One region of the Pseudoalteromonas sp. S4741 genome, then DNA from elsewhere that is predicted to be linked to it. Evidence: predicted binding sites of a transcription regulator. Region 1 holds the regulator's gene; each other region holds the start of a gene.

Region 1 (7,789 bases):
CGTATGGTCGTATTATAGGTTGTGGCGTTAAACAAGTTAAAGATGCAAATGAATTAGCAGAAGTTTTATATCATTTACGAAATAAACGTCTAGTTTTAATTGATACAGCGGGAATGAGTCAACGTGATTTACGCTTAACCGAGCAGTTAAACACCTTGATGCGTAATCAGCGTGTTGATATACGTAGTTATTTAGTATTAAGTGCGACAGCGCAAATTAATGTATTGCAAGAAACAGTAAGGCACTTTAAAAAAGTACAGCTAAGTGGATGTATTTTTACTAAACTTGATGAGTCATTGAGTTTAGGTGAGATTATTAGTATTGCGATTCAAAATCGTCTCCCAATAGGGTATCTTACTAACGGTCAGCGAGTACCAGAAGATATTAGAGTGGCAAATGCCGAAAAACTAGTAAAAAAAGCTGAGCAATTGTATTTAAAAAGAATAAAAGCACAACAATCACGACACCAATCAGTGGCGTCGAGCACAGTAGAGATGTATGATTAACACAGTTTTAGATCAAGCAAGCGGCCTTCGCAAAATGAGCAAGAATAATAATAACGGCGTAAAAGTTATCGCTGTCACCGGCGGCAAAGGTGGAGTGGGTAAAACGAACGTATCCCTTAATACAGCAATCGCGTTAGGCCAACAAGGCAAACGTGTGCTTGTACTAGATGCTGATTTAGGATTAGCGAATTGTGATGTGATGCTTGGACTGCGCGTTGAGCGTAATTTATCTCATGTTTTATCGGGCGAATGTGAACTTGATGATATTTTAGTCGAAGGTCCCGCAGGCATAAAAATAGTGCCTGCAACATCGGGTTCGCAAAGTATGGTTGAGTTATCACCCTCAGAGCACGCTGGACTTATTCGTGCATTTAGTGAACTTAACACCGACTTTGATATTTTAATTGTTGATACCGCTGCGGGTATTTCCGATATGGTGCTGAGTTTTTCTCGCGCAGCGCAAGATGTGCTTGTGGTGGTATGTGATGAGCCTACATCAATTACCGATGCCTATGCTTTAATTAAAGTACTTAGCCGTGAGCACGGCGTTTATAAATTTAAAATTGTTGCCAATATGGTGCGCAGTTTACGCGAAGGGCAGGAATTGTTTGCAAAACTTTCAAAGGTTACCGACCGATTTTTAGATATATCAATGGAGTTGGTTGCAACGGTTCCATATGATGAAAATATGCGCAAATCAACGCGCCGCCAAAAAGTAATTGTTGAGATTTTTCCTGGGTCGCCTGCTGCAATTGCTTTTAAAACACTGGCTACAAAAATTGCTAAGTGGCCAACACCTAGCCAAGCCTCGGGTCATTTAGAGTTTTTCATTGAGAAACTAGTTAGTAACTAACAATGACAATACCGGTGAATAGAGTTATGGGATATCAGTCAGCACAGAATTTAAATATGATTGTTGAAAAGCATGCCTCATTAGTCAAAAAAGTGGCGTGCCATTTAATTGCTCGTTTACCGGCCAGTGTGCAGCTAGATGATTTAATTCAATCGGGTATGATTGGTTTAATTGAAGCTTCAAAAAACTTTGATGCAAGCAAAGGTGCAAGTTTTGAAACCTTCGCCGGTATTCGTATTCGTGGTGCGATGATAGACGAAATGCGCCGAGGCGATTGGGTTCCACGTTCAGTTCACAGAAAAAGCCGTTTGGTTGCAGAGACTATTGTTGCGCTTGAGAACAGTTTAAACCGTGAACCTAAAGATAGTGAAGTTGCTGAAAAACTTGAAATTTCGCTAAATGAGTATCATCATATTTTAAACGATGTAAATGTAAGCAAAGTGTTAGGCATTGAAGACCTTGGTATAGATGACGATGTGATTACACCCCATGGCCAAGATTTAGCACTAGACAAACCGTTTAATAATGTTAAAAATGAACGGTTTAATGAGTCTTTACTCAGTGCAATAAAGTCGTTACCGGAGAAAGATGCAATGGTGCTTTCTTTGTACTATAACGATGAGATGAATTTAAAAGAAATTGGGCATATACTCGATGTAAGTGAATCGCGTGTAAGTCAGATACATGGTCAGGCGATGATTAAGCTTAAAGCAAAAATCAATGACTGGATAAACTAGAAGTAAGTAAATAAAGGTTCAGGCCTCACTGGAGGATGTTTTGGATAAAAACATTAAAATTCTTGTTGTTGATGATTTCTCAACAATGAGACGTATTATTAAAAATCTGTTGCGCGATTTAGGTTTTACCAATGTTCAAGAAGCAGATGACGGGTCAACTGCTTTGCCTATGTTGCAAAATCAAGCGTTTGATTTTGTTGTAACAGATTGGAATATGCCAGGCATGCAAGGTATTGATCTTTTAAGGGCAATTCGAGCGGATGAAAAATTAAAGCATATTCCTGTTTTAATGGTTACAGCAGAAGCTAAAAAAGAACAAATAATTGCTGCGGCCCAAGCAGGTGTTAATGGTTATATTGTTAAACCATTTACTGCAAGTACATTGAAAACTAAATTAGAAAAAGTGTTCGAACGCTTAGGTTAATGAGAGGGAGAGGCTTATGTCAGCACCTGCTGCGCCTCAGATTACTTTAGAACAAGCTCGCCAGTTAGTTGTTTTTTTAGAAAATGGTGAGCAAGATAAAGCGAATCAGTTAATTTTAGAAACAGCTTCACAAGAGCAATCACATTTATTTGCTGAGGTGGGAAAGTTGACTCGTCAACTGCACGAAGCTTTAAAAAGTTTCGAGTTAGACACGCGTTTAACAGACATTACCACTGATGCCATCCCTGACGCAAAAAAACGCCTTAACTATGTCATGGAAATGACAGAAAACGCAGCCAATAAGACAATGGATGCGGTTGAAGCAAGCTTACCATTAGCACAAGAAATCGCTGACGAAATAGCTGATATCAAGCCAACGTGGGATCGTTTAATGAACCGCGAAATAGAGCTTGGTGAGTTTAAATCACTTTGCCATAGTATTGATAAGTTTATGAGCAGTTCTCATCACAAAACCGATGAGTTACAAATGCTGATGACTAATGTGCTGATGGCTCAAGACTATCAAGATTTAACCGGTCAGGTTATTCGCCGTGTTATTGAACTTGTCCGTGAAGTTGAAGAAAGTTTAATTCACCTTTTAACTGCATTTGCAGCGCAAGGTGGTGAGGCTGAACCAACTGAACAACCAGAAAAAATAGAAGATCCCATTGTTGCACAAACACTAGCAGGTCCCGAAGGGCCTATTATTGATAAAGAATCGCGTAATGATGTTGTATCTGATCAAGATGAAGTTGATGATCTATTATCAAGTTTGGGCTTCTAATAGGGGAGTACTGCATGAGCTTTGAAGTCGATGAAGATATTTTACAAGACTTTTTAGTAGAGGCCGGAGAAATCCTTGAGCTTTTATCTGAACAGTTAGTAGAACTGGAAAACAACCCAGATGATACTGAGCTACTAAACGCAATATTTCGCGGTTTCCACACTGTAAAGGGTGGCGCTGGCTTTTTGGCTATGACAGAGCTTGTTGATGCATGTCATGGTGCTGAAAATGTGTTTGATTTACTGCGCCAAGGTGTAAGAACAGTTAACTCTGAATTAATGGATGTGATTTTACAAGCACTGGACACCATTAATGAAATGTTTGCCACGATTAAAAATCGTGACCAGCCAGAGCCTGCGGATCCAGAATTACTTGCTGTACTTCACAAACTTGGGCAGCCACCGACAGCAGAAGAGCTTGCCGGCGATTCTGTGGTTGAAGATATAGCTCCTGTGGAAACTCCATCGGTAGAGCCTGAACCAGTTGCAGAGCAACCGAGCAACGATGCTATAGAAGACCCGTTTGCTTTTGATGAATTATTTAGCGGCCCAGATAGCAGCAGTACTGAGTCTCAGGTTGATGAAATAACCGAAGACGAATTCGAAAGCCTACTTGATGAACTTCATGGAAAAGGGCAAGCCCCACAAGAAAAACAATCATCATCAAGTGACAATGATGTCAGTGGTGATATAACTGACGATGAATTCGAAAGCCTACTTGATGAACTTCATGGTGTAGGCAGCTTTGGCGAAGTGAGCCAAGCAACCTCAAGTACACCACAACAAACACCATCAGCTCCTGTGGCTCCACCAAGTAACGAGCAAAGCTCGGGCGATAATGAAATAAGTGACGACGAGTTTGAAGCGTTACTTGATGAGCTTCATGGTAAAGGTGCACCTAAATCGATAGAAACACCGGCTCCTGTAAGTAAACCAGAACCTGTAGTCGAGAATAAACCTGCGCCTGCTGCGACACCAAAGCCACAGCCTAAACCAGAGCCAGCTAAGCCGGCTTCTGCGGCACAAGCAGCTCCCGCTAAAAAAGCAGCGCCTCCACCGGCAGAAACAACGGTACGAGTTGATACCAAACGCTTAGACCAAATAATGAACATGGTAGGTGAACTGGTACTTGTGCGAAATCGTTTGGTAAGTCTAGCGACTAACTCTGATAGCGAGGCCATGGGTAAAGCAATTTCTAATTTAGATGTAGTGACAGCTGATATCCAAGGTGCGGTAATGCAAACACGAATGCAACCAATCAAAAAAGTATTTGGCCGCTTCCCACGTGTGGTACGTGATTTAGCTCGTTCATTGAATAAAGATATCAACTTGCAAATGGTAGGCGAGGACACTGATTTAGATAAAAACTTAGTGGAAGCGCTTGCTGATCCGTTAGTGCATTTAGTGCGCAATTCAGTGGATCATGGCATTGAAATGCCAGACGTTCGTGAAGCATCAGGTAAACCTAGAACCGGTACTGTTACTTTATCAGCGTCTCAACAAGGCGATCATATCTTGCTTACTATCCAAGATGATGGTGCTGGTATGGATGCTGAAAAGCTTAAAAAGATTGCCATTAACAAAGGGGTGCTTGATCACGACCAAGCGAGTCGTCTTTCTGATACCGAAGCTTATAACCTTATTTTTGCACCTGGGTTTTCAACTAAAGAAGAGATTTCAGATATTTCTGGCCGTGGCGTTGGTATGGATGTGGTTAAAACAAAAATCACTCAACTCAATGGCTCAGTAAATATTAAATCAGAGATGGGCGTAGGTACTACTTTAGAGATTAAAGTACCACTGACACTGGCAATACTGCCTACCTTAATGGTAGTGGTTGGCGAACAAACATTTGCTTTGCCGCTGGCGGGTGTTAGTGAAATATTCCACTTGGATTTAACAAAGACCAATGTGGTTGATGGTCAGCTTACTATAATAGTTCGTAAAAAATCGATTCCGTTATTCTACCTTGAACATTGGCTCATCAAAGGGGCTGATAGAGGTCAGCGAAAAGCACAAGGTCATGTGGTTATTGTGCAAATAGGAACTCAAAAAGTGGGTTTTGTTGTTGACTCGCTTATTGGTCAAGAGGAAGTGGTAATTAAGCCTTTAGACGCATTACTTCAAGGGACGCCTGGTATGGCAGGTGCAACAATCACCTCTGATGGTGGCATTGCACTGATATTAGATGTGCCAAGTATGTTAAAGCATTACGCTGGATAATTAAAAGTAGGCATATATTTTATGCCTACCCATTCATTGAATAAGAGAGCGAAATGGCTGTTAAAGTTTTAGTAGTTGATGATTCAAGCTTTTTTCGCCGCAGAGTGAGTGAAATTCTTGCACAAGACAGCGGCATTGAAGTTATAGGTTTCGCTGTAAATGGTCGAGAAGCTGTCGATAAAACAGCTCAATTACGACCTGACGTGATCACCATGGATGTTGAAATGCCGGTGCTTGATGGTATTAGTGCGGTTAAAGAGATCATGGCGAGTAACCCCACTCCTATTTTAATGTTCTCCTCGTTAACACGCGCAGGCGCATCTGCCACCTTAGATGCACTTGATGCCGGCGCGATGGATTTTTTACCGAAAAAGTTTGAAGATATTGCTCGTAATAACGACGACGCAATAAAGCTATTACAAAATAAAGTTAAAGAAATAGGCCGCCAGCGAAATGGTAGAATTATCAGAGCGCCTGCTGCTCCAAGTCTTAAACCAGCGCCAAGCACCTCTGAGCGCTTTGCTAATAAGCCTATAGTGCAACCTGATCGTAGCTTTAAAAGCGCAAGCCCAACGCCTTCTAGTAGCACATCAACGCGTGCTAGTGGTAAGCAATATCAATTAATTGCTATTGGCACATCAACAGGTGGACCAGTTGCACTGCAAACTATATTGACTCAGTTACCTGCTAATTTCCCACACCCAATACTACTCATACAACACATGCCAGCTGCATTTACACCTGCGTTTGCGACTCGATTAGATAGCTTGTGTAAAATTAAAGTAAAAGAAGCACAGCAAGGCGATAGACTGCAACCAGGCTGTGCTTATTTAGCGCCAGGCGGACAGCAAATGATGGTAGAAGGGCGAGGTTCAAACAGAACATTACGTGTATTTGAAGATAAAAATGAACGAGTTAGCTATAAGCCTAGTGTGGATATTACCTTTGCTAGTGTAGCAAAAGCGTATCAAGGCGATGTACTTGCCATTATTTTAACTGGTATGGGCGCAGATGGTCGTGACGGTGCTCGCATGCTTAAACAAACTGGCGCTACAATTTGGGCTCAAGATGAGAAAAGTTGTGTTGTCTATGGTATGCCGCAAGCAGTAGCTAGTGCTGGATTAGCAAATGAAAACATAGGCCTTCATGATGTGGCGGTGCGCTTAAAAAGAGAGGTTGGCTTTGGATAAGCTTTCTATTTTAGGGTTATTGGTTGCATTAGGTGCTATTGCAATAGGTTATTCTTTAGAGGGAGGTGTGGTATCTGCGCTGTTTAATGGGCCTGCACTAATTATTGTATTAGGCGGTACATTAGGTGCGGTGATGCTGCAAACATCAGCCAATACTTTTAAGAAAATGCTTAGTATTACACATTGGGTTTTTGTTACTGATGAGCACGATATTGAAGATGCTATTGAGCAAGTAAAACGCTGGTCGCATAAAGCTCGCCAAGAAGGCTACTTAGCGCTAGAAAACGAAGCGCTTACTCACTCTGACCCCTATGCCGCCAAAGGACTGAGTTTATTAGTTGATGGCTGTTCAGAGCAAAAACTACGCGATACCCTTGAAATAGATTTATTACTTGAACGAGAACGATTGCTTGAAGCTAGCCGTGTATATGAAGCGATGGGAGGTTACAGCCCGACTATCGGTATCCTAGGTGCTGTGCTTGGATTGATTCAAGCCATGTCATTTATTAATGATCCTGAGCAATTAGGGACGGGCATTGCTACTGCATTTATTGCTACTATATATGGCGTAGGTTTAGCTAATTTACTGTTTTTGCCCATGGCCAATAAATTAAAGCAACGTGTTGAGCAAAAAATGCTTTACCATGAAATGCTAGCTGAAGGCGTTATTGCCATTAGCCAAGGTGAGAGCCCTATTAATATAGAATTAAAGCTTGAAGCTTACCGCGTTGAACGTCCTATTTTACAGGCTAATTAGCGGTTATGTTGCGCCGTCGCTTACGTCATCACAACACTAAAAATCAACACACTGAGCGTTGGCTAGTTTCCTATGCAGATTACATGACCATTATGTTCGCATTTTTTGTTGTATTGTATGCCATTTCAATAAATAAAGAAGACAATATACAAGTACTATCTGATTCTCTGGAGCATGTTTTTGATAAGTCAACGAAACAATATTCTCAGCAGGGTAACGGGGTAAATGGTGATGCTTTATTGCTTGAAAGGGTGACCCCTGAGGCTGAAATACTCTATGGCGAAAGTATTCAAGAGCAAGAGCAAGGCCCAATGTT
Region 2 (7,789 bases), on a different contig from region 1:
CAGCTCAATGAATTCTGAATTTATTTAATATCTTTCGATATTGAATTGACTGTGCTGAATAATTACTAAAAGTAACTATTCTGTTGGTCACTCAGTTTCTCTTTCGAGAAATCACATTGAGACTCTAAATTTGTTTGCGTCACTTAGTAAACTAAGCTTCACTGTTAGAACTCAACCTGTACGAGTGCCCACACAGATGATTGCTTTATATTGTTAAAGAACGTTGCGACGTTGTCGCTAGGGATGCGTATAATACATCCTTTATTTTTCGAGTCAACACTTAATTTTAAACTTTCTTTCGATGATTTAAACTTAAGTTTTACTTAACTCTCTGAGTAGCTCATGCCTCGCTATGCGTTGCGTTCTGCCGTTTCAGTGGGGTCGCATTATAGGGAGATCCGAAAACAGATCAACCTTTTTTTTAGATCTTTTTACCGTTTGCTCAAGTTTCAAACAAACGAGGCTAAAATAGTAAAGATACGCCTTACTATCGGTTGTTTTTTACACTCTTATTAACTATTTGCTATAAATTTCATTGCTATGTTCAATTAAGACGTTAAGATAGCAAGTTCACAATGTTAAATTAATGTTTATTTCCTGTTTATTGGTAGATCAAAATGAAATTACCCGATCAAAAATCTTTTATCTTCGCAGTTATTCTTGCTGTTGTTGGTTTTGTTATCGTTAAGTTTGCGCTTGCAAGCCTAGCATTAGACCCTGCACTTCTATTCGGTGCCGGTTTATTAATTGGTGGACTTGTTATTGCTGCAATGTCATCAGTAAGTACAGAAGAAGCCGAAGTAAAAACAAAAACACTTTATGTTGGCAATCTTCCTTATCGTGCAAATGAAGGTGTAGTTCGTACTTTATTTGAGGAGCAAGGCAAAGTATTTAACGTTCGTTTGTTAAAAGATAAGAATACTGGCAAGCGTCGCGGTTTTGGCTTTGTTGAAATGGCACAAGCAGATGCTGATAATGCAATTGCTAAACTAAACGATAGTGAGTTTCAACAACGTACTTTGAAAGTACGTGAAGCAAAACAAAAACAAGAAGATGATTCTAACTCTTATCGTTCAGAGTCGGATCAAACAGTGTAACTTGCTTGACCGCTAATTTATCACTACATACATCAGCCGTTGCATAATAGTGCAGCGGCTTTTTTATGCCTGCTTGATTATTACTTAATTTGAGTAAATAACTAACTCGCTTAGCAATGGCCGCACCAGAGTCTAATAACTGTACTTGCGTATTAAAGTAATCACTAATTGGTTTAGCTAAAATAGGAAAGTGAGTACAGCCTAATACCAGTACATCGATATCTTTATTAATATTTAATCGGTCTAACTCAGTGTGCAACTTATCGAGATCTAAGTGCTGGGTAAAAAAGAGAGTCTCTGCCAAAGTAACCAGTTCAACACTACTATATAAACTTGTGGTTATCGATGAGGCATGTTCTTTTATAAGTGCATCAGTATACGGGCTTGATACCGTTGCGGGAGTTGCCAATAAACCTATATGTTTTGATTGCGTTAATTGCGCTGCGGGTTTAATTGCAGGTACTACCCCAACAATAGGAATGTCTGTTATTTGACGTACCGCACTTAACGCTGATGTTGAGGCGGTATTGCAGGCTATAACAATTAAGTCGACATTTAGTGACTCATCTTTAATAAATTGAATCAATCCACATAGTCGATTAATGATGGTTTGTTGCGACTGTGCGCCATATGGCAATAATGCATTATCCATAAAATAGCTGTATTGAGCATGAGGAATGCTTTGCTGAATATGCTCAAGCACGGTGGTTCCACCTATACCTGAATCAAATACCATGATGTGCGCTGACAAACTACCATTCCTACTCTTTACTAAGAACGGCAGTTTGCCATGTGGCTTTTGTAAAAGAAAGTAGTTTTACTCAGTGCCTAGCTTTGCAGTAGCGGCGCTTAATTTATCTAAGTTTTCAAACATGGTGTTAGTGTAATCAACCAGTTTATCTATTTCTTGTTGATCTTGATTTAGCCATTGAATGATACCTGATAGCTGGCTTTCTAATCCTAGGGTGTGCGCTTTAGAGTAAGCCGATTTTAGATCATCATTAAAAGGGGCAACACTTTCGGCAATGGCTTTTTCTGATGTTGGCTTAATTTGTTCATACTCTTTAATGGCAGCAACGGTTTTGCTTTGACGTAAGTCCATTGAGAATGCCACCAGCTGTTCATTCCCTAAACTGAGTTCTTGGGCTTGTTCAAATGCTTTGTCTAAATCGCCACTGAAAAAGGTTTTACTGACATCTTGTAACTCTGCCATTAAATCATTTATGGCTTGCTGCTCGTCTTCATTAAGCTCACCATTTACTGACATCGAGAAAGAGAGCTCACGGGATTCAGAAAATTGCGTACTAAATGATTGTGAATCATCTGTTTGTTGATAGCGACTAGATGATTGCGATTGATAAGCATCTGCAAAGCTAATACTCACCTCATCACCTTCTGCTGTGGTGAATGTGTAATCAGCACTATTGCTTAAACTTACATATTGCGCCTGACTTACAGTTACGCTTGCAGGTTGTGGGTTAAATAAGTTCTGCTCAAATTTATCGAGGCCCTTAAAGATACCCTCTTTAGATTTATCAATACCCTCTTCAAGTTCTTGATTAAATACGCCCATGCCTTTTAGTTCATCCACAGCCTCATCAACACCCGTTTGCACTCCTTTACGTGCCTGATTTAGCATATCTTGCAGTTTGTCGTTATCGGCACCATTGGCTTTGGCTTTTTTTACCGAGCTTGTAACAAAGTCTAAAACATTTTTTACGACTTCATTAAAATCAAACAGTGGTTTGTCTTTTTTCGTTTCAGCAACCGGCAAACCTAATTCTTTTGCCATTTTGTCACCTAATATGGCAGCAGCCAGTTCTTTTCCTCGTTGCTGATAACTAGTTGGTGGCGAGTCTATTTTAGGCTGTGGCATTGCTTGTTTAGTATTGTATTTATTGGCATTGCTGTTTGGAACAAAACTAAAGTTACCTATTTTCATGAGAGGACTCCTATTTAGACTTACTCTTATATCGACCAAGAAAGCCTATACTGTAGTAAAATGCTCAAAAAAAGCTCACTATATTTGATCAAAACTAGACAAATACGCTTCGCCCCCTACAATAGCGCCGATAAACAGATCTCAACGATAAGGTTATACCGTTAATGGCAGTTATAAATATAGATACCACGCAGTACGATACACAATTAAATGAAAAAGAGCAGCGTATTACAGAGCAGTTTCAACGTTTCGGTGTAAAACAGTTAGAAGTATTTAGCTCTGAGCCCATTAACTACCGCCAACGTGCAGAATTTAGAGTATGGCACGATGGTGACGATCTGTTTCATATTATGTTTGATCAACAAACAAAAGATAAAATACGTGTTGATACCTTTGACCCTGCAGCTCCTTTAGTAGGTGAAGTTATGCAGGTGATGATTGAAAATTTAAAAGGCTGCGAAGTACTGCGTCGTAAATTATTTCAAATAGATTATTTATCAACCCTCAGTGGTGAAATTTTAGTGAGCTTGCTATATCACAAGCCACTTGATGAACACTGGTTAACTGAGATCAATGCCTTAAAAGAAAAACTAAGTAGCCAGTACAAAATTGACTTTATTGGCCGTGCACGTAAGCAAAAAGAAAAATTGGGCGATGACTTTATTACTGAGCGCTTAATGGTGAATGGCCAAGAGCTAATCTATCAGCAGGTAGAAAATAGCTTTACTCAGCCTAATGCGAAGGTAAATATTAAGATGTTGGAGTGGGCACAAGAGTTATGTAAACCACTAAACAATGATTTACTAGAGCTGTATTGTGGTAACGGAAACTTTTCAATTGCACTTGCGGGCTCATTTAATAAAGTGCTGGCAACAGAAATATCAAAATCGTCTGTGCATTCAGCGCAATATAATATTGCTCAAAACAAAGTAACTAACTTAGATATTATTCGCATGTCGAGCGAAGAGTTTACTCAGGCAATGAAAGGCGAGCGTACTTTCTCTCGCCTAGATGGCATTGACCTTAGTAGTTACAACTGCCAAACCATCTTAGTCGACCCGCCTCGAGCAGGCATGGACACGCTTACGTGTGACTTAGTGGCTAACTATGAGAATATTATTTATATATCATGTAACCCAGACACATTAGAGCGCGACCTTGATCACTTAACGCAAACCCATGAGGTTAAGCGCTTTGCAATATTTGATCAGTTCCCTTATACACACCACATTGAATCTGGTGTGTTTTTACAACGTAAATAAAAAAAGCATTAAACAGCGCACGTTGTAAAAATAAAAAAGCTCCTTTCGGAGCTTTTTTATTTCACTAAACTACTTATTTATTTGCTAAGTAGTTAATAAGTGCGCTTACATCTTCTGGCGATGAAATACCTGACTCGCCACCTAAGTTAAGCTTATATTTACCATTAACAATAAATGTTGGAACGCCACGCAGTGCCCCTTTTCCTTTAAAGTAATCTTGGTCACGTTTCATTTTAGAGCTAAGTGTACGTACCGAGAAGCTTTCAAATAATTTATCAAACTTGTCGCCATCTACGCCTTGCGCTAAGAATACGTCTTTTACATCTGCCAACTCATTAAATCGTGCACGCTTTGCATGGATATGATCAAACATCGCTGAAATAATTTTATCTTTTTGAGGTAGTACTTCAGCTGTAGCTAATGCTTGGCTGATCATGGTTTGATGTTCTGGGTCACGTACACCCACAAAATCTACATGGCTTTTCTTAAACTTTACGTTTTTATCTAGCTTAGGTTTGATTTCGGCCAGCAGTGGTTCCATGTTATTACATGCAGGACAGTAAAAAGAGAAAAACTCTTTTACTTCTGGTTTTCTGGTTGCACGATCAGAGACGACATCGTAATGCACGCCCTCTTCGTAAGTGGCAGCAAAACTGGTTGCAGCTAAAGGGAGTAATACAGCAAGTAACCCTGCTTTAACTAATTTGATCATTATTATGGTGCTCCAAAAATTATAGTTTTAGTAAAAAGCTAATTAACTCATCAAGTTCTTGTTGGCTCTTGATTGTATTAATATTGATTTTATATTTGTCATTTACGATAAATGTAGGTACGCCAGTTAATGCGCCAAGCTCAGAATATTTATTCTGCTTATCTTGCATGGCACGTTCAGCTGCTATGATAGGCAAACTAGCAATATCATTATCAAATGTGCTGTTATCAATTGCGTTAAGCTCTAATAACTTCTTAACGTCTTTAATTTCTGTTAATGGTGCACGCTGAATATGGATGCTTTTAAAAATTTGCGCTGTTACTGCTTCGGCTTGACCATGCTTTTTTGCGATTAAGTAAGCAAAGCTTAAATTACTTTGCGCTTGTGGTGAAACGCCCCCTAAAAAGTTAACATGATTTTTTACAAACTCAGCCCCTTCAGGTAAGTTTTCTGCAATCCCTTTTGCTACCGGCTCAAACTTAAAACAGTGCGGGCAATAGAAAGAGAAGAATTCGGTTACGTTTGGCGTTTTACTTTTTTCAACATCAATTACAGTGTATTGATTACCCGCTTCAAAGTTAGCAGCTAATGCTGCAAAAGGTAAACATAGGATCAGTAAACTTAGTTTTAATTTTTTAAGCATGAATATCTCGTTATACTTCTTTTAAAATAAAAATATTATGGCAATAATTTTAACGGGGCTTCTTGCAAAGCTGCAAACTGCTCTTTAAGTGCTAAAATTTGTTGCTCCCAGTATTTGTCATCTGCAAACCATGAAAAGTTCCGTACAAAAGCAGGATCACTCCAACGTTTTGCAACCCAACCCATGTAATGAATCATACGCATGGCGCGAAGCGGTTCGATCAGCTTCAGTTGTGAGTGATCAAAATCACAAAACTCTTCATACGCATTCACTAAAGTGTCTAACTGTAACAGCTGTGTTTGTCGATCGCCACTGAGCATCATCCATAAATCTTGAATTGCAGGTCCTTGGCGGCTATCGTCTAAATCAACAAACATCAGCGCATCCCCAGCCCATAAAATATTACCAGCATGGCAGTCTCCGTGTAAGCGAATACTATCTACATTTTTATATTGCAGCTGCGCTTGGGCAATGACTAAATCTAAAATAGTGTAAAAGGAAGTCTCTAATCCCATAGGGACTAACTTACTTTTTTGTAAATGAACTTTAGCTGTATCTAAATATTCATCACAAGTAATGGTCGGTCTTTGGGTAAAGGGTTTCGTTTTGGCTACTTGATGCATACGACCGATTAAACGCCCGAGCACATCGAGTTGATCTAAATTGTCCACCTCAAATAAACGCCCGCCTACACTTGGGAACAAAGTAAATAAATACCCTTGATGTTCAAACAAGCTTTGCCCATTGTGTTTTATTGGCGCCACCACCGGTACTCCAGCGGCGGCTAGCTCAAAAGCAAAGTCATGCTCTTCTTGAATTTGCGCTTTGCTCCAGCGCTCAGGGCGATAAAACTTAACGACGTAACGCTTTGCACCCTCGGCCACAAATTGATACACCCGATTCTCGTAGCTATTTAGCGCTAACAACCCTGACTCAGCATAAATATCCACGCTTTCTATGGCATCCAAAATAAGATCTGGGGTTAAGTCAATAAAGCTAAATTTACTCATATACTTCTTATATAAAAAGAAAAGCGGGAATATCCCGCTTTTTTGTTAATAACAGTGCTCGTTTGCCTTTAATAAAGCGACTTATCGTGCCTTAAAAAAGTTGCTTGGCTGCGATATTTTATTATCGGGCTCGTTTATTGGCGACAACACAAAGTTAAACTCGGTCATTGGCGCTTTTAAATCATAAGGATCCATTACCAGTGATAGCGGTACATTATGCGATTCACCAGCGTTTACTGTAAAGGTAGTATCACCTAAGTATTTATAATTATCTAACCCGGTTACATCAATAGAGAATGTTTGCTCGTATTGTGCTTTGTTAATTACTTTTAAGGTGTAGGTGTTTTCAACTAAACCATTAAAATCGACACGATACAACTGATTGCGGTCGCGAATAATATCAAAGTCCATGGTTTTACGCATGGCGATATTAGCAACCAGCGCACCGGTAAGTAAGATTAAAATAACACTGTAACCAATCAGCTTTGGGCGCAGCGGATGGGTTTTATTCTCCGGTGTTTCTAAATTACGCTCGGTGGTGTAAGAGATAAGGCCCCGAGGGTAATTCATTTTATCCATTACGCCGTCACAGGCATCAATACAAGCACCACAATTTATACACTCATATTGCAGACCATTACGAATATCGATCCCGGTTGGGCAAACCTGCACACACAAGTTACAGTCAATACAGTCACCTAAACCCAACTCTTTTGGGTCTTGTTTACGCGAACGTGGCCCGCGGTTTTCACCACGCGCTTCATCGTAGCTTACAGTAAAGGTGTCTTTATCAAACATTGCTGACTGAAAACGTGAGTATGGGCATATATGTAAACACATAATTTCGCGCATCCAACCCGCATTACCATAAGTACAAATAGTAAATACAATAATACTAACTAAGGCATAACCGCCCACATTAAAGGTAACAAATTCAGGCAGTAGTTCGCGAATAGGCGTGAAGTAACCAACAAACGTTAACGCAGTATATAAAGAAAATAGTACCCAACTAGTGTGTTTAGCTGTTTTACGCCAGAACTTGTCAAAATCCATCGGCCGTTGATCTAACTTTTTACGTTGGTTAGCGCTGCCCTCAAACTTTTCTTCAAACCAAATAAAAATG
Region 3 (7,789 bases), on a different contig from region 1:
ATTGAAAGCCTAAAAGTGGAGGAAGTGATCTCTTCATTTGATCGACAGCTCGATGGTAAAGCAAGTCAATGCTGTAATGGTTTAGGCCATGATGCGGTGGTTGATATGGATAATTCAATTTGGTATCCCAGCTTGCAAGGTGTTGTAGAAATTCCTAAAGACGTAGAATTATTTGGACTGCGTTCACTTAAACCAACTATAGAAACTTTAACCACGCCATCACGAAAACTTACTGCGGCTGCGTTAGGTAAAAAGCCAGTACTTAAAACTGACGAGCGTGATGTAACGCTTACCTATACCGCCATCGATTACTATGCACCTGCAAGTATAGAGTTTAGGTATAAACTCAATGGGCTTGATAATGATTGGCGCTATGCAAATACCCGCCGAGAAGCAATTTACACTAACTTACCAGCAGGTATGTTTTTATTTGAATTAGAGACAAAACGTCAAGGTGAAGATTGGGGCAAAGCGCAATCGGCCGAATACGCTTTTGTGGTGCCTGAACGATTTGGTGAAACTATATATTTTAGATTACTGATCACCAGTGGTTTTGTGTTGCTCTTTTATTTGGTGTTTTGGGTATTTAAAGTTCAAGAGCGACGTAAGCAGCAAGTTCTTGAGGGGCTTATTACTGAGCGAACCCTTGAGCTTCGCCAAGCAAACGATAAATTAAACCAAGTAAACTCTCAGCTTAAGCTTGTTAGTCACTCTGATGAGCTAACAGGGCTGAGAAGTCGCCGTTTTTTGTTTGATCAACTACCAAAAGATATTGAGCATTTTCAGCGTAACTCGCAGTCATTGCAGGCTCAAGGTAAATCGTTGGTATTGTTAATTATTAATTTAGATAACTTTAGCCGCATTAACGATGCCTATGGTCCTATTGCCGGAGATAGCTGTTTACAACAAGTAGCGGCATTACTTAACTCGCGTACCCAAGGTTCTGATTATGTTGCCCGTTGGAGTGGTGATGAGTTTTTACTGCTATTGCGCGATTTTAAATGTAATTTAATCGACAGCTATGTATCTGAATTATGCCAAGCAATTGCAGATTATTCGTTTCAGCTTCCTAACGGTGAAACAACCAATATAACAGCGTCAGTCGGGTGGTCGTTCTATCCTTTACCTCTTTTAGGTGGGCAAGTTATTAGCTGGGAAACATCAATTAATCTAGCTGACATAGCATTACATCAAGTTAAAAAACGTGGCGGCGATGGCGTCGCTAATATTACCTTTGACGAGCAATTAGATGCATTTGAGTTTGAGCAAAACCCCAATGTTGAACAGCAAATTGGTTTGTTACAAAGCAATGGTCTAGCCGACATTAAGGTGTGGATGCGCTAGAGATTATAGATGAGCAATAAAAAAGGAGCCAATGGCTCCTTTTTTATTAAACACTATAAGTATTAGCTCATAAATGCTTTAATTGAAGTTAAAATACCATGTTCACCTAACCCCATTTCATCGTGCATTTGCTGTTGTGTGCCATGTTTAATGAATTCATCAGGAATACCTAAGTTAAGCACTTTTACATCGGCTTTAATGCTCGCTAAATATTCATTAACTGCTGAGCCTGCACCGCCCGCAATCGCGTTATCTTCAAGGGTTACAATAATATCGTTATCATTAATCAGCTCATCAATTAATGCCGTATCAAGTGGCTTAATAAATCGCATGTTTACTAATGTGGCATTGAGCTCATTAGTGGCAAGTTGTGCGTTTTCAAGCAAGGTACCAAATGATAATATAGCCACTTTAGTACCTTTTTTAATTACATTCGCTTTACCAATTTCTAGCTTTTGCATAGTGCTTTGAATGTCTGCTGAGCCTGCACTACCACGCGGGTAACGAACAGCAACAGGACAATTAGCTTGATAGCCTGTATAAAGCATATGACGGCATTCGTTAGTATCACTTGGGGCCATAATGACCATGTTAGGTATACAGCGCATAAAGCTTAAGTCGTAGGCGCCTTGATGGGTTTCACCATCGGCTCCAACAATACCGGCGCGGTCTATAGCAAATAATACCGGTAGGTTTTGCAGTGCAACGTCGTGAATTAGTTGATCGTACGCGCGTTGTAAAAAGCTAGAATAGATAGCCACAACGGGCTTTAAGCCCTCACAGGCAAAACCTGCAGCAAGAGTAACGGCGTGTTGTTCTGCTATCGCTACGTCAAAGTATTGTTCTGGATACACTTTAGAAAAACGTACCATACCTGAACCTTCACGCATAGCTGGCGTGATTGCCATGAGTTTACTGTCTTGCTCGGCCATGTCACAAAGCCAATCACCAAACACATTTGAGAAAGTCGCCGCACCTGGCTTAGATTTTGGTAAGCTTGATGTTGCAGGATCAAATTTTGGTACGCCATGATAACCAATCGGATCGGCTTCGGCAGGCTTATAACCTTTGCCTTTTTGGGTTTTTATATGTAAAAGCTGTGGGCCTTTTAAGTTACGCATATTGCGCAGCGTATCAACCAACATATTCACATCATGTCCATCAATTGGGCCAATGTAATTTAGACCTAATTCTTCAAAAAAAGTACCCGGGATCATCATCCCTTTAATATGTTCTTCCATACGGCTGGCAAGCTCTTTTACCGGCGGTACACCAGAGAGCAGCTTTTTACTGCCTTCGCGGATGTTGGTATAAAAGCTACCTGATAAAATACGCGCAAAATGATTGGTTAACGCACCGACGTTTTCAGATATCGACATTTCGTTATCGTTCAAAATGATCAGCATGTCTGATTTAACATCGCCAAGATGGTTCATTGCTTCAAAGGCCATACCCGCAGTAATTGCGCCATCGCCGATTACCGCGACTGTTTTACGCCCTTTGCCTTCTTTTTGCGCAGCAATGGACATACCCAGCGCCGCAGAAATTGAGGTACTTGAATGGCCAACACTAAAGGTATCGTATTCACTTTCATCTCTAAAAGGGAAAGGGTGCAATCCGTCTTTTTGGCGAATGGTATGCATTTGGTCACGGCGGCCAGTCAGTATTTTATGCGGATAAGCTTGATGGCCCACATCCCAGACCAAACGGTCATCGGGTGTGTTGTATACATAATGTAATGCAACGGTAAGTTCTACGGTTCCTAAACCAGACGCTAAATGACCGCTACTTTGCGATACCGAATTGACTAAATAGTCACGCAATTCATGGCTAAATGCAGGAAGCTTATCTTGTGCTAACTCTCGCAAGTGGGCTGGTTCGTTCACCAAATCAAGTAATGGATACTTGCTGCTATCAAGTGTCATGGTTTTTTATATATCCTTCGCTAATATTAACCCTCCTCAAAACAAACGAGGTTTAAAAGGCGACTTAATATTCAGTAATAATTTTGTTCTAAGATTTAATACGGTTTAGCCATGTTTAATGGTCACGTTCAATTAAATAGTTTGCCAATGCCGCTAAATCTGTTGTGTCTGCGTCAATGTTAGCTAATGCCTCATGGGCTTGTTGTATTAAATTTTGTGCTTTTTGCTTAGCGCCTAGCATACCTAATAAAGCGGGGTATGTCGCTTTATTCGCTGCAATATCTGACCCTTGTGGCTTGCCTAAAGTAAGCGTATCGCCCTCAACATCTAAAATATCGTCATGAACCTGAAATGCAAGCCCTATAGCGTATCCAAAAGTTGATAAGTTATCTAAAGTTTGTTGGCTCGTATTAGGAGCACACAGTGCACCAAGAGTAATCGCACAATTTATTAGCGCACCGGTTTTAAGTTTATGAATACGTTCTAACTCATCAACAGTAATAACCTTATCGGTTGCTGCAATATCACGGCCTTGTCCGGCAACCATACCTTGTAACCCCGAAGCATGCGCTAATGCTGCGATCATTTTTAATTGTGCTTCAGTCGAGCATTTAAATTTATGCTTGGCAATAAGTTCAAATGCTAAAGTTTGCAGTGCATCTCCAGCTAAAATCGCTTGTGCTTCACCGTATACAATATGGCAAGTAGGGCGACCACGGCGTAAGTCGTCATCATCCATCGCAGGTAAATCGTCATGCACTAATGAATAACTATGAATGCATTCAATGGCTGCTGCCAGCACATCTAAATCACGTTTTTCAGCACTGAGCATTTTGCCTGTGGTATAAACCAAAAAAGGGCGTAATCTCTTCCCGCCATTCATTAGACTGTAATGTGTGGCTTCTTTTATGGTGTTGTCGCTTTCAAGTGGTTGTTCGAAATAAAGGTTGAGTGTATTGACTACATCATCTTGAGCGAGCTTTATTTGTTCTTTTATGCTCACAATTATTCCAAATCGTTATCAAACTGAGTAAGCGGTGCTTTTTCGTCATTACCCATTAATATCGACACCTTTTGCTCAGCTTGTTGAAGTTTGCCTGAAGATGCGCTCGCAAGTGCAATACCTCGCTCAAATTGCTTTAAAGACTGTTCAAGCGATAAATCACCTTGTTCCATTTCACTGACAATTGTTGTTAGCTCTTCTAGTGCTTGTTCGAAACTTAAATTTTCAGGTTTTTTAGTCGCCATCTTTATTTTCAACTTACATAATAAATTTAGACGCCAATTTTAGGGGGAATGCTAAACTAGGTCAAAGAATGATATTGTTTTTTGATAGATAAATGCTGTTGATTGGGTTTTATTGCGTTTCAACGTTATTTTTTAAAATTATTAATTTTGATTAATTAGGTTGATTACCTATGTTGATCTAAAATAGGACTAATCGTAATTTTACCGTTTATCATAAAAATCACTTAAGTATTTCAGTATCTTGCCGATAAACAATTAATAACAACGCTTGCGAAGAAAAAATATAAAACCTTTGGAGGGAATGTGGATTTAGCAACCATTATTGGGATCCTTGGCGCAATTGGCTTAATTGTCATGTCCATGTTTATGAGTAGTAGCGGTGAAGTCGCTATGTTTTACAATACCCCTTCTGTGGTTATCGTATTTGGTGGTTCCCTTTTTATCGTTTTATCTAATTTTACCATGTCGCAATTTCTTGGCATTGGTAAAGTATGTGCAAAAGCGTTTATGTTTAAAATTGAACCCCCTGAAGCGTTAATTGAAAAGGCGGTTGAGCTAGCAGATTCTGCCCGAAAAGGCGGGTTTTTAGCCTTAGAAGAAGCCGAAATTCCAAATCCATTCATGCGCAAAGGCGTTGATATGCTCGTGGATGGGCATGATGCGGATGTAGTGCGTGCAACATTACAAAAAGATATTTCCCTGACGACGACTCGTCATGAAATGGGCGCAAGCTTATTTAAGTCGCTAGGTGATATTGCTCCCGCAATGGGGATGATCGGTACGTTGATAGGCTTAGTGGCTATGCTCTCGAACATGGATGATCCAAAAGCAATCGGACCTGCAATGGCGGTAGCCTTGTTAACAACGTTGTATGGGGCATTTTTGGCGAATGTTGTCGCCATTCCTATTCAGGTAAAACTTGAACTGCGTAAAGACGAAGAGGCCATGAATCAGCGCTTAATTTTAGATGCGGTATTAGGCATCCAAGATGGCCAAAATCCTAAAGTAATTGAAGGGATTTTGAAAAATTATCTAGCTGAATCAAAACGCGCAGTCAATACTGAGGAATAATTATGTCAGATGAAGAGTGCAAATGCCCTCCTCCAGGGTTACCTGCATGGATGGGGACATTTGCCGATTTAATGTCGCTATTAATGTGCTTTTTTGTACTTTTACTCGCATTTTCTGAAATGGATGTACTTAAATTTAAACAAATTGCGGGCTCAATGAAGTTTGCTTTTGGTGTACAAAATAAAATAGAGGTAAAAGACATTCCAAAAGGGACATCTGTTATTGCTATGGAGTTTACGCCGGGTAAACCTGAGCCAACTCCTATAGAAACCATTCAGCAACAAACGGTTGAAATGACTCAACAAATGCTTGAGTTTCAGGCGGGAGATGAAAGCTCCGCAGGTGGACGTCAAGAGCAACGTGGTGAAAAGCGAGGTGGTGAATCAAGCAGTACCTCAGAGGAAGTTGCTGCAGCTACGGCAGTGTCTGCTGCTGATCAAGAGCAAATAAATGACTTAGTTAAAAAAATTGCGCAACAGCTTGAAAAACAAATTATTGATGGGGCTATTGAGCTTGAATCTTTAGGGCAGCAAATCATAATTCGTATTAGAGAAAATGGCTCGTTTCCATCGGGGAGTGCATTTTTACAACCACAATTTAAACCTATCATTCAAGATATTGGCCGATTACTTAAAGATGTACCCGGTGAAATTACGGTGTCTGGTCATACGGATGATTTTCAGGTATCCAACGAGCTTTACATTAATAACTGGGATTTATCCTCTAAACGCGCAGTTGCGGTAGCGAGTGAATTACAAAAAGTTCCAGGTTTTGATAAAACCAGAATGATGGTGGTAGGGCGTGCAGAAACACGACCTTTAGTACCTAATGATTCCCGCGAAGATCGCAGACGCAATCGCCGTGTAGAAATATCTATTTTACAAGGTAAGGCAAAAGAGTCAGCGCCAATTGATGTAAGATAGAATGATTTGGCTATGTACCTTTTTTAGCGTAGAGTGCAACATTATTAACAAATGTAATGGGGCGAATATGTTGACTAAGTATTGTAGTATGCCTGGTAACGGCGATGGAACTGATGAAGATACAAAAGTTAAGTAAGGTTATTTAGTTTGCCTGAATGGTTTTTGTATTTTGTAAGTATATTAAGTAAAAGCTGGGTTCTTATTTTGAGTCCGGCTATTTTTATATTCTTTATCCTCAAAGATTATTTAGCTCTTAGGTTCGTTGTTATTACCGCCGCTTTTTTCTTATTTGGCACTGTGACCTACTCAAGTTTAATGGCGTTTGATGATGGTATTTATATATACCGTTACCTTGTATGGGCATTAACAGATATTACTTGGATGGCCCTTATTGCTTATTGGGGTCTTAAAGATAAAGTGCATTTGTGGCAATGTGTACTTGGCCAACTTGTGGTTATTGCTGCCCCTATTCTGCAATTGTTTCGTTTAGTAGATCGCCATCTTTGGGATTTATCGTATAGTACTGTTATGTATCAAACATTTATGCCCTTAATAAATATCGCTACTGTTGTTATATGTTATCTACCGCTTTTATATATTTTTGTTAATAAGCGAAATAAAGCTTTAAGCTTATAACGACAAAAATACCCCTCGTTTAAAATGATGTGCTAGACTACTGTTTATATGAACAGTGTTAGAGCTATGTTATGAAACTTTATATTGCTGAAAAACCCTCTTTGGGTCGCGCTATTGCAGACGCACTTCCTAAACCGCATAAAAAGCATGATGGCTATATTGAAGTGGCAAATGGTGATTGCGTATCTTGGTGCATAGGTCATTTGCTTGAGCAAGCAGAACCCGATGATTATGATGAGCGTTTTAAAAAGTGGCAGTTTGAACATTTACCTATTGTGCCTGAGCATTGGCAACTTAAAGCAAAGCCTAAAACTCGTAAACAACTCACTATTTTAAAAAAGCTAATCAAAAAAGCAACAACACTTGTACATGCTGGCGATCCTGACCGTGAAGGCCAGTTATTAGTTGATGAAGTTATAGAACAAGCAAAAATCAGCCAAGCAAAAAAACAAAATATTCAGCGTTTATTGATCAGTGACTTAAACTTAACGGCAGTTAAAAAGTCAATAAATAGTATGCGTGCTAACCGTGATTTTATCCCTTTAAGTGTATCTGCTTTAGCACGGTCTCGTGCTGATTGGTTGTTTGGTATGAATTTAACGCGAGCTTATACGCTAGCTGGGCAAAAAGCGGGCTTTGGTA

Evidence for each region. The regulator FliA, encoded in region 1, starts transcription of late flagellar genes. The targets are predictions, from matches to a motif close to CTAAAGNTNNNNNNNNNNNNGCCGATA.
Region 2: a site for FliA is predicted at 3,069-3,095, ahead of CWC30_RS00305 (DUF5610 domain-containing protein). Genes of this name have one in related genera too.
Region 3: a site for FliA is predicted at 4,741-4,767, ahead of pomA (flagellar motor protein PomA). Genes of this name have one in related genera too.

Annotation. Positions count from the first base shown of each region.
Region 1 covers NZ_PNCN01000035.1:22,236-30,024, reverse strand. The annotation lists gene flhF (flagellar biosynthesis GTPase FlhF) at 1-506, shown strand, start outside; gene CWC30_RS06770 (MinD/ParA family ATP-binding protein) at 499-1,359, shown strand; gene CWC30_RS06765 (RNA polymerase sigma factor FliA) at 1,386-2,096, shown strand; gene cheY (chemotaxis response regulator CheY) at 2,137-2,520, shown strand; gene CWC30_RS06755 (protein phosphatase CheZ) at 2,537-3,304, shown strand; gene CWC30_RS06750 (chemotaxis protein CheA) at 3,319-5,526, shown strand; gene CWC30_RS06745 (protein-glutamate methylesterase/protein-glutamine glutaminase) at 5,580-6,716, shown strand; gene CWC30_RS06740 (flagellar motor protein) at 6,709-7,473, shown strand; gene CWC30_RS06735 (flagellar motor protein MotB) at 7,479-7,789, shown strand, end outside.
Region 2 covers NZ_PNCN01000002.1:17,300-25,088, reverse strand. The annotation lists gene CWC30_RS00315 (RNA recognition motif domain-containing protein) at 618-1,097, shown strand; gene murI (glutamate racemase) at 1,060-1,848, opposite strand; gene CWC30_RS00305 (DUF5610 domain-containing protein) at 1,915-3,039, opposite strand; gene trmA (tRNA (uridine(54)-C5)-methyltransferase TrmA) at 3,204-4,301, shown strand; gene CWC30_RS00295 (thiol:disulfide interchange protein DsbA/DsbL) at 4,375-5,013, opposite strand; gene CWC30_RS00290 (thiol:disulfide interchange protein DsbA/DsbL) at 5,033-5,656, opposite strand; gene CWC30_RS00285 (serine/threonine protein kinase) at 5,692-6,666, opposite strand; gene ccoG (cytochrome c oxidase accessory protein CcoG) at 6,748-7,789, opposite strand, start outside.
Region 3 covers NZ_PNCN01000004.1:50,523-58,311, forward strand. The annotation lists gene CWC30_RS00645 (ligand-binding sensor domain-containing diguanylate cyclase) at 1-1,344, shown strand, start outside; gene dxs (1-deoxy-D-xylulose-5-phosphate synthase) at 1,407-3,269, opposite strand; gene ispA ((2E,6E)-farnesyl diphosphate synthase) at 3,385-4,272, opposite strand; gene xseB (exodeoxyribonuclease VII small subunit) at 4,275-4,517, opposite strand; gene pomA (flagellar motor protein PomA) at 4,821-5,588, shown strand; gene CWC30_RS00670 (flagellar motor protein MotB) at 5,591-6,511, shown strand; gene CWC30_RS00675 (hypothetical protein) at 6,659-7,147, shown strand; gene CWC30_RS00680 (DNA topoisomerase III) at 7,219-7,789, shown strand, end outside.